3 regions of the Sporosarcina sp. FSL K6-1540 genome follow, and region 2 is predicted to be linked to each of the others. Evidence: riboswitches for the same ligand, from Rfam matches in the RefSeq annotation. Region 2 holds a riboswitch; each other region holds the start of a gene.
The links. Region 2 has a riboswitch for S-adenosylmethionine ahead of MKY15_RS12410 (methionine ABC transporter ATP-binding protein). Riboswitches for the same ligand answer to the same signal wherever they lie in the genome.
Positions count from the first base shown of each region.

Region 1: linked by a shared signal. The riboswitch ahead of metA (homoserine O-succinyltransferase) and the one ahead of MKY15_RS12410 (methionine ABC transporter ATP-binding protein) in region 2 are both predicted to bind S-adenosylmethionine.
Region 3: linked by a shared signal. The riboswitch ahead of MKY15_RS10375 (methionine biosynthesis PLP-dependent protein) and the one ahead of MKY15_RS12410 (methionine ABC transporter ATP-binding protein) in region 2 are both predicted to bind S-adenosylmethionine.

Region 1 is NZ_CP152018.1:2,948,944-2,952,220, reverse strand. Features, by position in the region: gene metA (homoserine O-succinyltransferase) at 667-1,575, opposite strand; SAM riboswitch class I at 1,678-1,784, opposite strand; gene MKY15_RS13960 (hypothetical protein) at 1,968-2,147, shown strand; gene MKY15_RS13955 (SgcJ/EcaC family oxidoreductase) at 2,217-2,672, opposite strand; gene MKY15_RS13950 (protein phosphatase 2C domain-containing protein) at 2,699-3,277, opposite strand, start outside.
Region 2 is NZ_CP152018.1:2,636,930-2,640,206, forward strand. Features, by position in the region: gene MKY15_RS12390 (arsenate reductase family protein) at 1-228, shown strand, start outside; gene gcvH (glycine cleavage system protein GcvH) at 304-687, shown strand; gene MKY15_RS12400 (toprim domain-containing protein) at 762-1,103, shown strand; gene MKY15_RS12405 (thioredoxin family protein) at 1,118-1,417, shown strand; SAM riboswitch class I at 1,472-1,577, shown strand; gene MKY15_RS12410 (methionine ABC transporter ATP-binding protein) at 1,791-2,816, shown strand; gene MKY15_RS12415 (methionine ABC transporter permease) at 2,809-3,277, shown strand, end outside.
Region 3 is NZ_CP152018.1:2,228,652-2,231,928, reverse strand. Features, by position in the region: gene MKY15_RS10385 (phosphate ABC transporter ATP-binding protein) at 1-624, shown strand, start outside; gene fetB (iron export ABC transporter permease subunit FetB) at 621-1,376, shown strand; SAM riboswitch class I at 1,454-1,560, shown strand; gene MKY15_RS10375 (methionine biosynthesis PLP-dependent protein) at 1,638-2,759, shown strand; gene metC (cystathionine beta-lyase) at 2,756-3,277, shown strand, end outside.

The DNA.
Region 1 (3,277 bases), 310 kb from region 2:
ACCAAAACTAACCAGTGAATAACATAATTACCTTCCGGGCGCTACTTGTATAGTTGCATTTTTGGATTGCTTCGGATTGAATGACTTCTATTCAATTAGCGGGATGTCTGGATGCAAAAGTACTTGTAGTGCTTATGCTTTTTTTGATGAAAGAATAGCTGACATCCAAGTCGGAGAAAAGCCGCCAAAGATGCAATTTTGGCGGCTGAAGCTTTCTATATGGTTTTTTCTTTTTTTAGTAAAGAAGTGGCACTTGCTATAAGGTATCACATGATTAGATGTATAATCTTTGCTAAAAGTAAGAAAGGATCGCATTGTACATCGTCTAAGAGTGCCCGAAATTGCATCTTCGGGCACTTACACCCTTCATAGAATGTCATCTATTCTATTCTTCCAAAACAACTGCATTTTCCACTTGAATAGTGTAGGAACGCGACAGGCAACTATTCGCAATAGTATTACTAAAAAGAGTGTGGCTAGAAGTGACGGAGTCACTTCTAGCCACACTCGGACCCCTCAGTAAATCTGTCATGAATAGTTAGTCGAAAGCGGGCCGAAAATAATGCAGTGAAAATGAAGGTCATCAAGCCCTACTCACCAGTATTTTATGCAAATAAATGGTTAATCTACAGACGTGGTTTAATTGATACATTTGTCATTAACTAGTTATTCCCATTCATAAGGTGTTTCTTGATACACATAATAATTTAGCCAGTTGGAGAAGAGTAGATGCGTATGGGAACGCCATGTATTCAACGGCTCTTTGCTTGGATCATCATTCGGAAAATAATTTTCCGGGATATCAATACCGACTCCTTTTTGCAAATCACGTGCATATTCCTCCGCCAACGTATCCGCATCGTATTCCAAATGACCTGTGATCATAATATGTTTATTATCTTTAGAAATGACGATGAATGCCCCTGCATCCTCTGATTTAGCAAGCAAGTGTAGACGGGGATCATTTTTTATTTCCTCAGTTGAAACGGATGTATAACGTGAATGCGGTGCTTTAAATTCGTCATTAAAACCACGTGCAAGATTAATCGTTGGGTCGGATAGTCGATGCGTAAAAACGCCTGAGCATTTTTTCGGCAATTCAAATTTCCCGATTCCATAATGGTGATAGAGTGCTGCTTGGGCACCCCAACAAATATGTAAAACAGAGGTTACATTTTCTTTTGACCATTCCATAATCTCCGTTATTTCTTTCCAGTAATTAACGTCTTCAAATTCTAAATGCTCAATCGGGGCACCCGTAATAATCAGTCCATCGAAACGACGATGTTTCACATGTTCAAATGTTGTATAAAATGCGTTTAAATGCGTTTTACTAACGTTTTTAGAATCATGAGTTGCTGTGTTCAAAAATGTAACATTTACTTGTAGCGGTGTATTCCCTAATAGACGTAGCAGCTGCAACTCTGTTCTTTCTTTTTCAGGCATTAAGTTTAAAATGGCGATGTTCATAGGCCGTATATCTTGGGACGTTGCGCGTTCTTCATCCATCACAAATATTTTTTCCTTCTTCAATAGTTCTCCTGCTGGTAATTGTTTCGGTACATTGATCGGCATGTGTCGTCTCTCCCTTTTCACTTTGGTTTGAATCAAATGATTCAATATAAAAAACCCTCTTTTCTATAAGACAAGAAAAGAGGGTTTAATTTGGGCACTCTGTTCTTATCTCTCAAGAAAAAATCTTGTTGGAGGTAGCACCTTCCTGACTAAGTCAGAGGTTGCTGAAGCTTCACAGGGCCATATCCCTCAGCTTCTCTTGATAAGAATATTCAATTATTTACTATTATACTATTAAAACTACTATTGTAAACCGTCTTTTTTGACGATAATAATCAAAAGAAACATTTTTATTTTAATTTCCACATTAATTCAGCATGAAAACTGCTGAATAATATTTCTTTAGAAAGCCATATTAACGTGGCACTGAAAAAATGAAAGGAGTTGTTACTATGGGAAGAGATGACAATAAAACTGGCGGAAATAATGCACGGTCTTTACCACAAACGCCGAAAAACCAAAAAATAAAACCGGGCGACATGAATGAAGAAATAGCCCGCGAGTTTGCTGAACTCCGTTCCCTGAAACCAAAACGCGAACGAATGAACTCAAATGAAAAGAAGAGAAAATGATTACCTTTGTCATGAACAGTAACTAAAACACTCCCCGCACTGGTATTATCTTGGTGCGGGGCACTTTTTTCAGCCTACATCAGATACTTGCTTCAATTCTTTGGTCATCCGCTCGACCAAGTCAGATCTTCCGTGAAATTGGGCCGGTGTATTTTGGAAAAGTTTTATTTTCCATCCATCCTTTTCTTTTACTGCAATCAGTGTTTGATGAGCATTCAAATTTGGGTCAAGTTCTGTTCCGCCCGGAGGTATCATCCCGACGATTGCACGCAACATCGCAACTTCAGCACTCAGAAAGTACACATCTTTAACGACATTGATAAATGGAGGTGTTGGATGATCTACAAATATCGGTTCTAAATGTGCAAAAATAGTATTTCGCCCAATTTCTTGACTTCCGTCAAATCCAATCAATTCGCCTTGCTCTGTAAATTGATCAGCCATGCTCTTAGCATCGCGATTATTCCATGCAAGAATTAAGTTATAATAAAGGGTTTTGATTTCAATTAATTCAGATGCTTCCATATCTAATTCCTCCCGTCATTTTTCCTTCATCCGAGATAATCGCTCGGGATGCTACCTTCCTTTTCTACTTCCACATTCCATGCGATAATTGTCGTACTGTCTCGTACATTTTGTCTTTCGATTTCCATCAATAACTGCGAAATCCCTTTATCAAGTTCTTTTTCATTCAGCACGGCAACGAGATCTGACGGATCCAAAAAAGGTTCCCCCGGGCATTCCACTAAACCATCAGTCGTCAAAAAAATAAGATTGTTCCCTTTTCTCATTTCCCTTGTCCCTGACGTGTAGCATGGTACTGCTTGCTCAAACGTATTCACTTGACCAATCCATTCAAAGAATTGCCTTTGGTTAAGTTGAAACTGATTTAGGGCAATTAATTCCGAATGGAACAGATATACTAAACAATCTCCAACCGAAAACCACCAAACGTAATTAGCTTTCCTGACAACGATAAGACAAGCCGTTTCTCCCATGGCACATCTGCATTCATTCAAAAATTGTTCAGATTGAAAAATTTCAAGTAACTTCATTTCCAAACGTTTAAATCGTGGAGGACCCTTCATATCTAAAATCTCCACCAATTTTTCTTTATGCTGCCCGAGTGT
Region 2 (3,277 bases):
AAAATGATTGCGACATCGGATTTGGAGTTGAAAAAGTTTTTCAACGTTAGTGGGACGAAATATAGAGAGCTAAACTTGAAAGACAAATTGCTCACAATGACAGATGAAGAGAAAATTAGCTTGCTGTCATCTGACGGTATGTTGATTAAGAGACCAATTGTCTTCGGTGATGGTAAGGTGACTGTCGGATTCAAGGAAGAAGAGTTCGACAAAGTATGGACTAACTGATTTCCTATCTTGTCTTTATTCGAGAAATATGACAGAATTGAAGAGAATGAAACTATTTATTTGGAGGGATACGGAATGAGCACACCAAAAGATCTGCGTTATTCTGAAGAGCATGAATGGGTAAAAGACGAAGGTGGTAACTACCGCATCGGTATTACTCACTTTGCACAATCTGAACTAGGCGATATCGTATTCGTTGAACTTCCATCTGTCGGAGATGACATCAAAGCGGACGAGCCTTTCGGAAGCGTTGAATCTGTTAAGACAGTATCAGAACTTTATGCACCAATCAGCGGAAAAGTAATTGAAGTGAATGAAGGACTTGAAGACAGCCCTGAATTTGTCAATGAATCACCGTATGAAAATGCATGGATGATCGTTGTTGAACCTTCAAATGTTTCTGAACTGGATGAACTTATGTCAGCTGAAGCGTATGAAAAAATGACTGTCGGAGAATAACTAAGACAAGGCGCCGGTACTTTTTCGGCGTTTTTTGCATCTTTATATAAAAAAGAGCGAAGGAGGGGCCTCTTGTGTCGGATGAAAGAGTAATTATCGTCGAGGGCGGTTCGGATAAGAAACGTTTGGCACGAATACTTGTTGAGCCTGTCGAAATTATTTGTACGAACGGCACAGTAAGTCCTTATCGGCTTGAAGAATTGCTTGCACCTTACGAAGAACATGAACTATTTGTCTTCGTTGATGCGGATGAAGATGGAGAAAAGACCCGTGTTTTATTCAAAAGAGAGTTCCCGGCAGCAATCCATTTGTACACAGAAAAGGTTTATCGGGAAGTGGAGACGACCCCATACAAAGTGTTGGCTACAATACTACAAGGTGCGGATTTTAAAATCAGACCGGAATTTCTAATTTAAAGGATGTAGAATTAATGGAAACTTGGACACGCGAACAATGGGAGATGGCTTTGAAAGAGTCTTCAGTGGCAGCGTTTTATTTATATACACCAATGTGTGGAACTTGTGCAGTCGCATCTAAAATGATGGAAGTTATTACCGTCATGAGACCGGGAATACCAATCGGGAAAGCAGATTTGAATTACGTACAAAATATTGCAATTGACTATGAAATCGAAAGCGTTCCTTGCCTTCTTATACAAAAGGATGGCGTTTTAACCCATAAAATTTATGCATTTCAATCAGTACCGTATCTACTTGAAGAAATAGATTGACAATAGATATGGAACTTTGATATACTTCGTCTTAACATTCAATTGAATAGGTCACTCTTATTAAGAGAGGTGGAGGGATAGTGCCCTGCGAAGCCCGGCAACCGTCACGTAAGTGAAATGGTGCCAAGTCACACAAAGCATACGCTTTGAAAGATGAGAGATTGGACAACGTTTATTTTCGATAACGTCAAGCCTTTCTGCCCGTCTGCAGGAAGGCTTTTTTGTATTGAAAAGCGGAAGGCGCCGCTCAGCCCCGACAGGCACAAGGGGGGCGGTACCTAAGCCACCACAGCGAACTGCCTTGTGACCCGAGGGGGTGGCGCCTGAAGCTAGACAAAATTAGTAACAAAACAATTTTTCTGAGGTGAAAAAAATGATTTATTTAACGGATATAAATAAACGATACGGTGAAGGGCCAGGTAGTATTTCAGCAGTCGAAAATGTATCGCTTGAAATTACTGACGGTGAGATTTTTGGAGTCATCGGCTATAGTGGGGCAGGAAAAAGTACGTTGATTCGACTACTGAACGGTCTTGAAATGCCAACGTCAGGTAGCGTTAAAATAGGAAGTCTAGAAATATCAGCAATTAAAGGGAAAGAGCTAAGGGAAGCACGAAAAAAAGTGAGTATGATTTTCCAACACTTTAACTTACTGTGGTCTAGAACAGTGAAGGAGAATATCGCTTTCCCTCTTGAAATCGCGGGTGTACGAAAAGCCGAGCGTGATAAGAAAGTGGCGGAACTGATTGAATTAGTTGGTTTGGCTGGTCGTGAAAATGCATATCCATCCGAATTGTCTGGAGGTCAGAAACAGCGCGTAGGGATTGCTCGTGCGCTTGCAAACGACCCTGAAGTCCTTCTTTGTGACGAAGCGACTTCAGCCCTTGATCCAGAAACAACGGATTCAATACTAGACCTTCTAACAGGAATTAATGAACGACTCGGACTGACAATTGTGCTTATCACACATGAAATGCACGTTATCCGGAAAATTTGCCACAGAGTTGCAGTTATGGAGGCAGGGAAAGTTGTTGAGTTGGGAGATGTCCTGGATGTGTTCCAATCACCGAAGGAACCGATCACAAAGCGGTTTGTCTCTCAAGTGACGGAACCCGTGGAGGCGAAGCAGGCAATGGCGCATATTAAGGAAGAATTTCCTGCCGGCACGCTTATCAAGCTTGTATTTGTAGGGGAGCGGACAGAACAACCTGTGCTCGCAAGTCTTATTCGGAAATTCACTGTCGATGTGAATATCGTGCAGGGAAACATATCCCATACACATGGCGGGGCATACGGCACACTGATACTTCAGCTGCTTGGAGATTCCTCAATCATTGAGGAAGCAATTCAATACCTCAATGAAAATGATGTTCAGACGGAGGTGATCGGTAATGATTGAAAACCTTTTTCCGAATGTCGACTGGACTAAAATGTGGGAAGCAACAGTGGAAACACTCTATATGACTGCGGTTTCTACATTGTTCACTTTAGTTATTGGGTTAGGACTTGGAATTTTACTCTTCCTATCTAGTCCCGGTCAACTTTGGTCGAATAAGTTGGTCAATATTATATCAGGAGCATTCGTCAATATTTTTAGATCCATTCCGTTTATCATATTAATCATTTTACTTATTCCGTTTACGAAATTTCTTCTTGGTACAATCCGCGGACCGGATGCAGCGATGCCGGCACTTATTATTGGGGCGGCTCCGTTTTATGCAAGAATGGTGTTGATTGCATTACAGGAAATTGATAAAGGTGTAATTGAAGCTTCGAAGTCAATGGGAGCGAAAACGAGAACGATTATTTTTAAAGTTCTTATACCGGAATCGATGCCTGCACTTATTTCAGGAATTACTG
Region 3 (3,277 bases), 410 kb from region 2:
ACAACGCTCGTCGGCCCTTCTGGAGCAGGAAAAACAACATTGCTTAAATTATGTAACGGGCTGATCTCATCTACTTCAGGAGATATTTTCATTCACGATAAACTCATTTCCACATATGAACCCGTTGAACTACGCCGCCATGTCGGAATCGCACTTCAAAGCGCACCAATGATTAAAGGCACCGTCTATCATAACTTAGCTCTCCCTATGGAACTTCAAGGTAAAAAATTGCCTGAACAGGATGCCATTAAAATTCTAAAAGACGTCGGATTAGATGTGCAATTTTTACATCGTAAAACCAATGAATTATCCGGTGGTCAGCGTCAAAAAGTATCCATTGCTCGCACACTAATCAACCGCTCTGAAATCCTATTACTGGATGAAATCACATCCGCCTTGGACCGAACATCTTTACATGAAATCGAAGAATTAATCGTCAAGATTAACCGGGTGTATGGCACAACCATCATCTGGATAACACATAATTTAGAACAAGCCTTATCAATTGGAGATTACACTTGGGTTCTAATGAATGGTCAAGTCATTGAAACTGGCGAAAGTGACTTATTGAAATCACCAACAAATGAATTTGTGAAGCAGTTTGTGCAAGGAGGCGTAGAATGAGCTATCTTACGTTATCCATTACACTTATATTTGTAATCATACCTTTACTACTATCAAAGACTCTACGTTTAGATTTGGAAAAAGACACAATCATTGCGACAATTCGGTCCATTATCCAATTGCTTATGGTCGGCTATATTCTTAAATTTGTCTTCGATTCTGAAAACATATTGTACATTTTGTTAATGGTTACATTAATGATTGCAGCGGCAACACAAAACACCCGTAAGAAAGGAAAAGCAATCAAGGGAATCACTTGGAAAATCGCGGTCACATTACTTTTTGTAGAAGTACTAACCCAGAGTATTCTACTAGGCTTTCAAATCGTACCGCCAACCGCACAATACATCATTTCAATTAGCGGCATGGTGATTGGCAACTCAATGGTGCTATCAATCCTATTCCTTAACCGGTTCACAGCTGAGATTGAAACGCATCGTGATGAAACCGAACTCATCCTTTCTCTCGGTGGAACGCCAAAACAGGCCATTCATAGACAACTCATCAACGCAATCAAGGCAAGCATGATCCCGACAATCGAAAGTCAGAAGACAATGGGCTTGGTTCAACTTCCAGGTATGATGAGTGGTCAAATCATCGCAGGTGCGGACCCCATCCAAGCGGTTCAGTTCCAATTGCTCATCATATTCCTATTATTGACGACCGCTGCAGTGACAAGTGTATTGCTTGGCTTTTTATCATATCCAAGTCTATTCAATCAACGGATGCAGCTGCTGAAAGACAGATTTTAATAATTCGCTCTTGTTTTATTTTCCATGTCATGATAAAGTTATTGAAATTGTTCTTTTCACATAATTCCATAATTTGATTCTTATCAAGAGAGACCGAGGGATTGGCCCTATGACGTCTCAGCAACCAGCCTGTTCAGGTACGGTGCTAATTCCTTTAGGTGTTCATTTCCCTAGAAGATAAGAAGATAGTCTACGATATTTCGGGGACCCTCTTCTTATAGAGGGTCCCCTTTTGTAATCTAAAAGAAAAGGGTGACTACAATGACAAAACAAAGTTTGAATACAATCCTAGTCCAATTAGGCAACAACAGTGATCCGAAGACGGGCGCTGTCAACCCTCCGATTTATTTATCAACTGCGTACAAACATAAGGGGCTCGGTCAATCGACTGGCTACGACTACACACGGACAAAAAATCCAACCCGCTCCATATTGGAAGATGGAATTGCAAACTTAGAGAGCGGTGATGCAGGGTATGCATGCAGTTCTGGTATGGCGGCGATTCAGCTTATCTTAACGCTGTTCCGTCCTGGAGATGAATTGATTGTCCCAGAAGATATTTACGGTGGCACATATCGCTTGCTCGAACAGTATTCCGACGTTTATTCAATCGGTACAACGTATACGAGTTTCGCCGATGTGAACGAGACCGAAAAGTTGATCACTTCGAAGACAAAAGCGCTCTTCATAGAAACACCGACCAATCCACTCATGCAAGAATTTGATATTCGGCAGTATGCAGAACTGGCTCAAAAGCATGATTTACTGTTGATTGTCGACAATACATTTTTAACGCCTTATTTCCAGAGACCGATTGAATTCGGGGCTGACATTGTCATGCACAGCGCAACGAAATATATCGGTGGACATAACGATGTCCTCGCGGGACTTGTCGTTGCAAAAGGTGAAAAACTTTGCGAACAACTTGCCGCCAACCATAATGCTATCGGCGCAGTCCTCTCCCCTTCCGATTCTTGGCTAATCATCAGAGGGCTGAAAACACTGCATTTAAGAATGAAACAGCATGATGAAAACGCGAAAATAATCGTCAATTATTTGAAAGATGAACCACTTGTTACGGACGTTCTCTATCCAGGAAAAGGTGGAATGCTATCATTTCGGCTGAACGATAGTGAATCGGTCGGGCCATTCCTTGAAAATCTGCAGCTCATTACATTTGCGGAAAGTCTTGGTGGAGTGGAAAGTTTCATCACTTACCCTGCAACGCAAACACATGCCGATATTCCTCGTGAAGAACGAATACGACGTGGCGTCTGCGACCGACTTTTACGTTTCTCTGTCGGAGTCGAAGAGGCTGACGATTTGATCGCAGATTTGAAGCAAGTGTTTGCAACTTTGAATAGCGGGGTGCTACAACGATGAGTTTGAATAAAGAACGGTTGGAAACGACTATTATCCATGCTTCGACCCGCGGAGATTACGAACAAAAAACAGGTGCTGTCAACGTTCCTATCTACTTATCTTCAACGTTCCATCAGGAAAGCTTCGATGCATTCGGGCCGTATGATTATAGCCGTTCGGGCAATCCAACGAGGGATGCGTTGGAAAAAACGATTGCCTCACTAGAAGGCGGTTCGCGCGGATTGGCCTTCGCTTCCGGAATGGCTGCCATCTCAGCTACATTTATGCTCCTTTCTTCGGGTGACCATATCGTGGTTACCGAAGATGTCTACGGCGGCACATACCGATTCGTAACCGAGGTATTACCGAAATTCGGTATCGACCATACATTTGTAGATCTAGTGAATGTAGATGAAACCGCACGTGCAATCCGTCCAAATACAAAAGTAATCTATATTGAAACACCATCCAACCCGCGTTTGGGCATTACAGATATTGAAGCGATTGTTGAACTTGCAAAATTGAATGACTGTCTGACG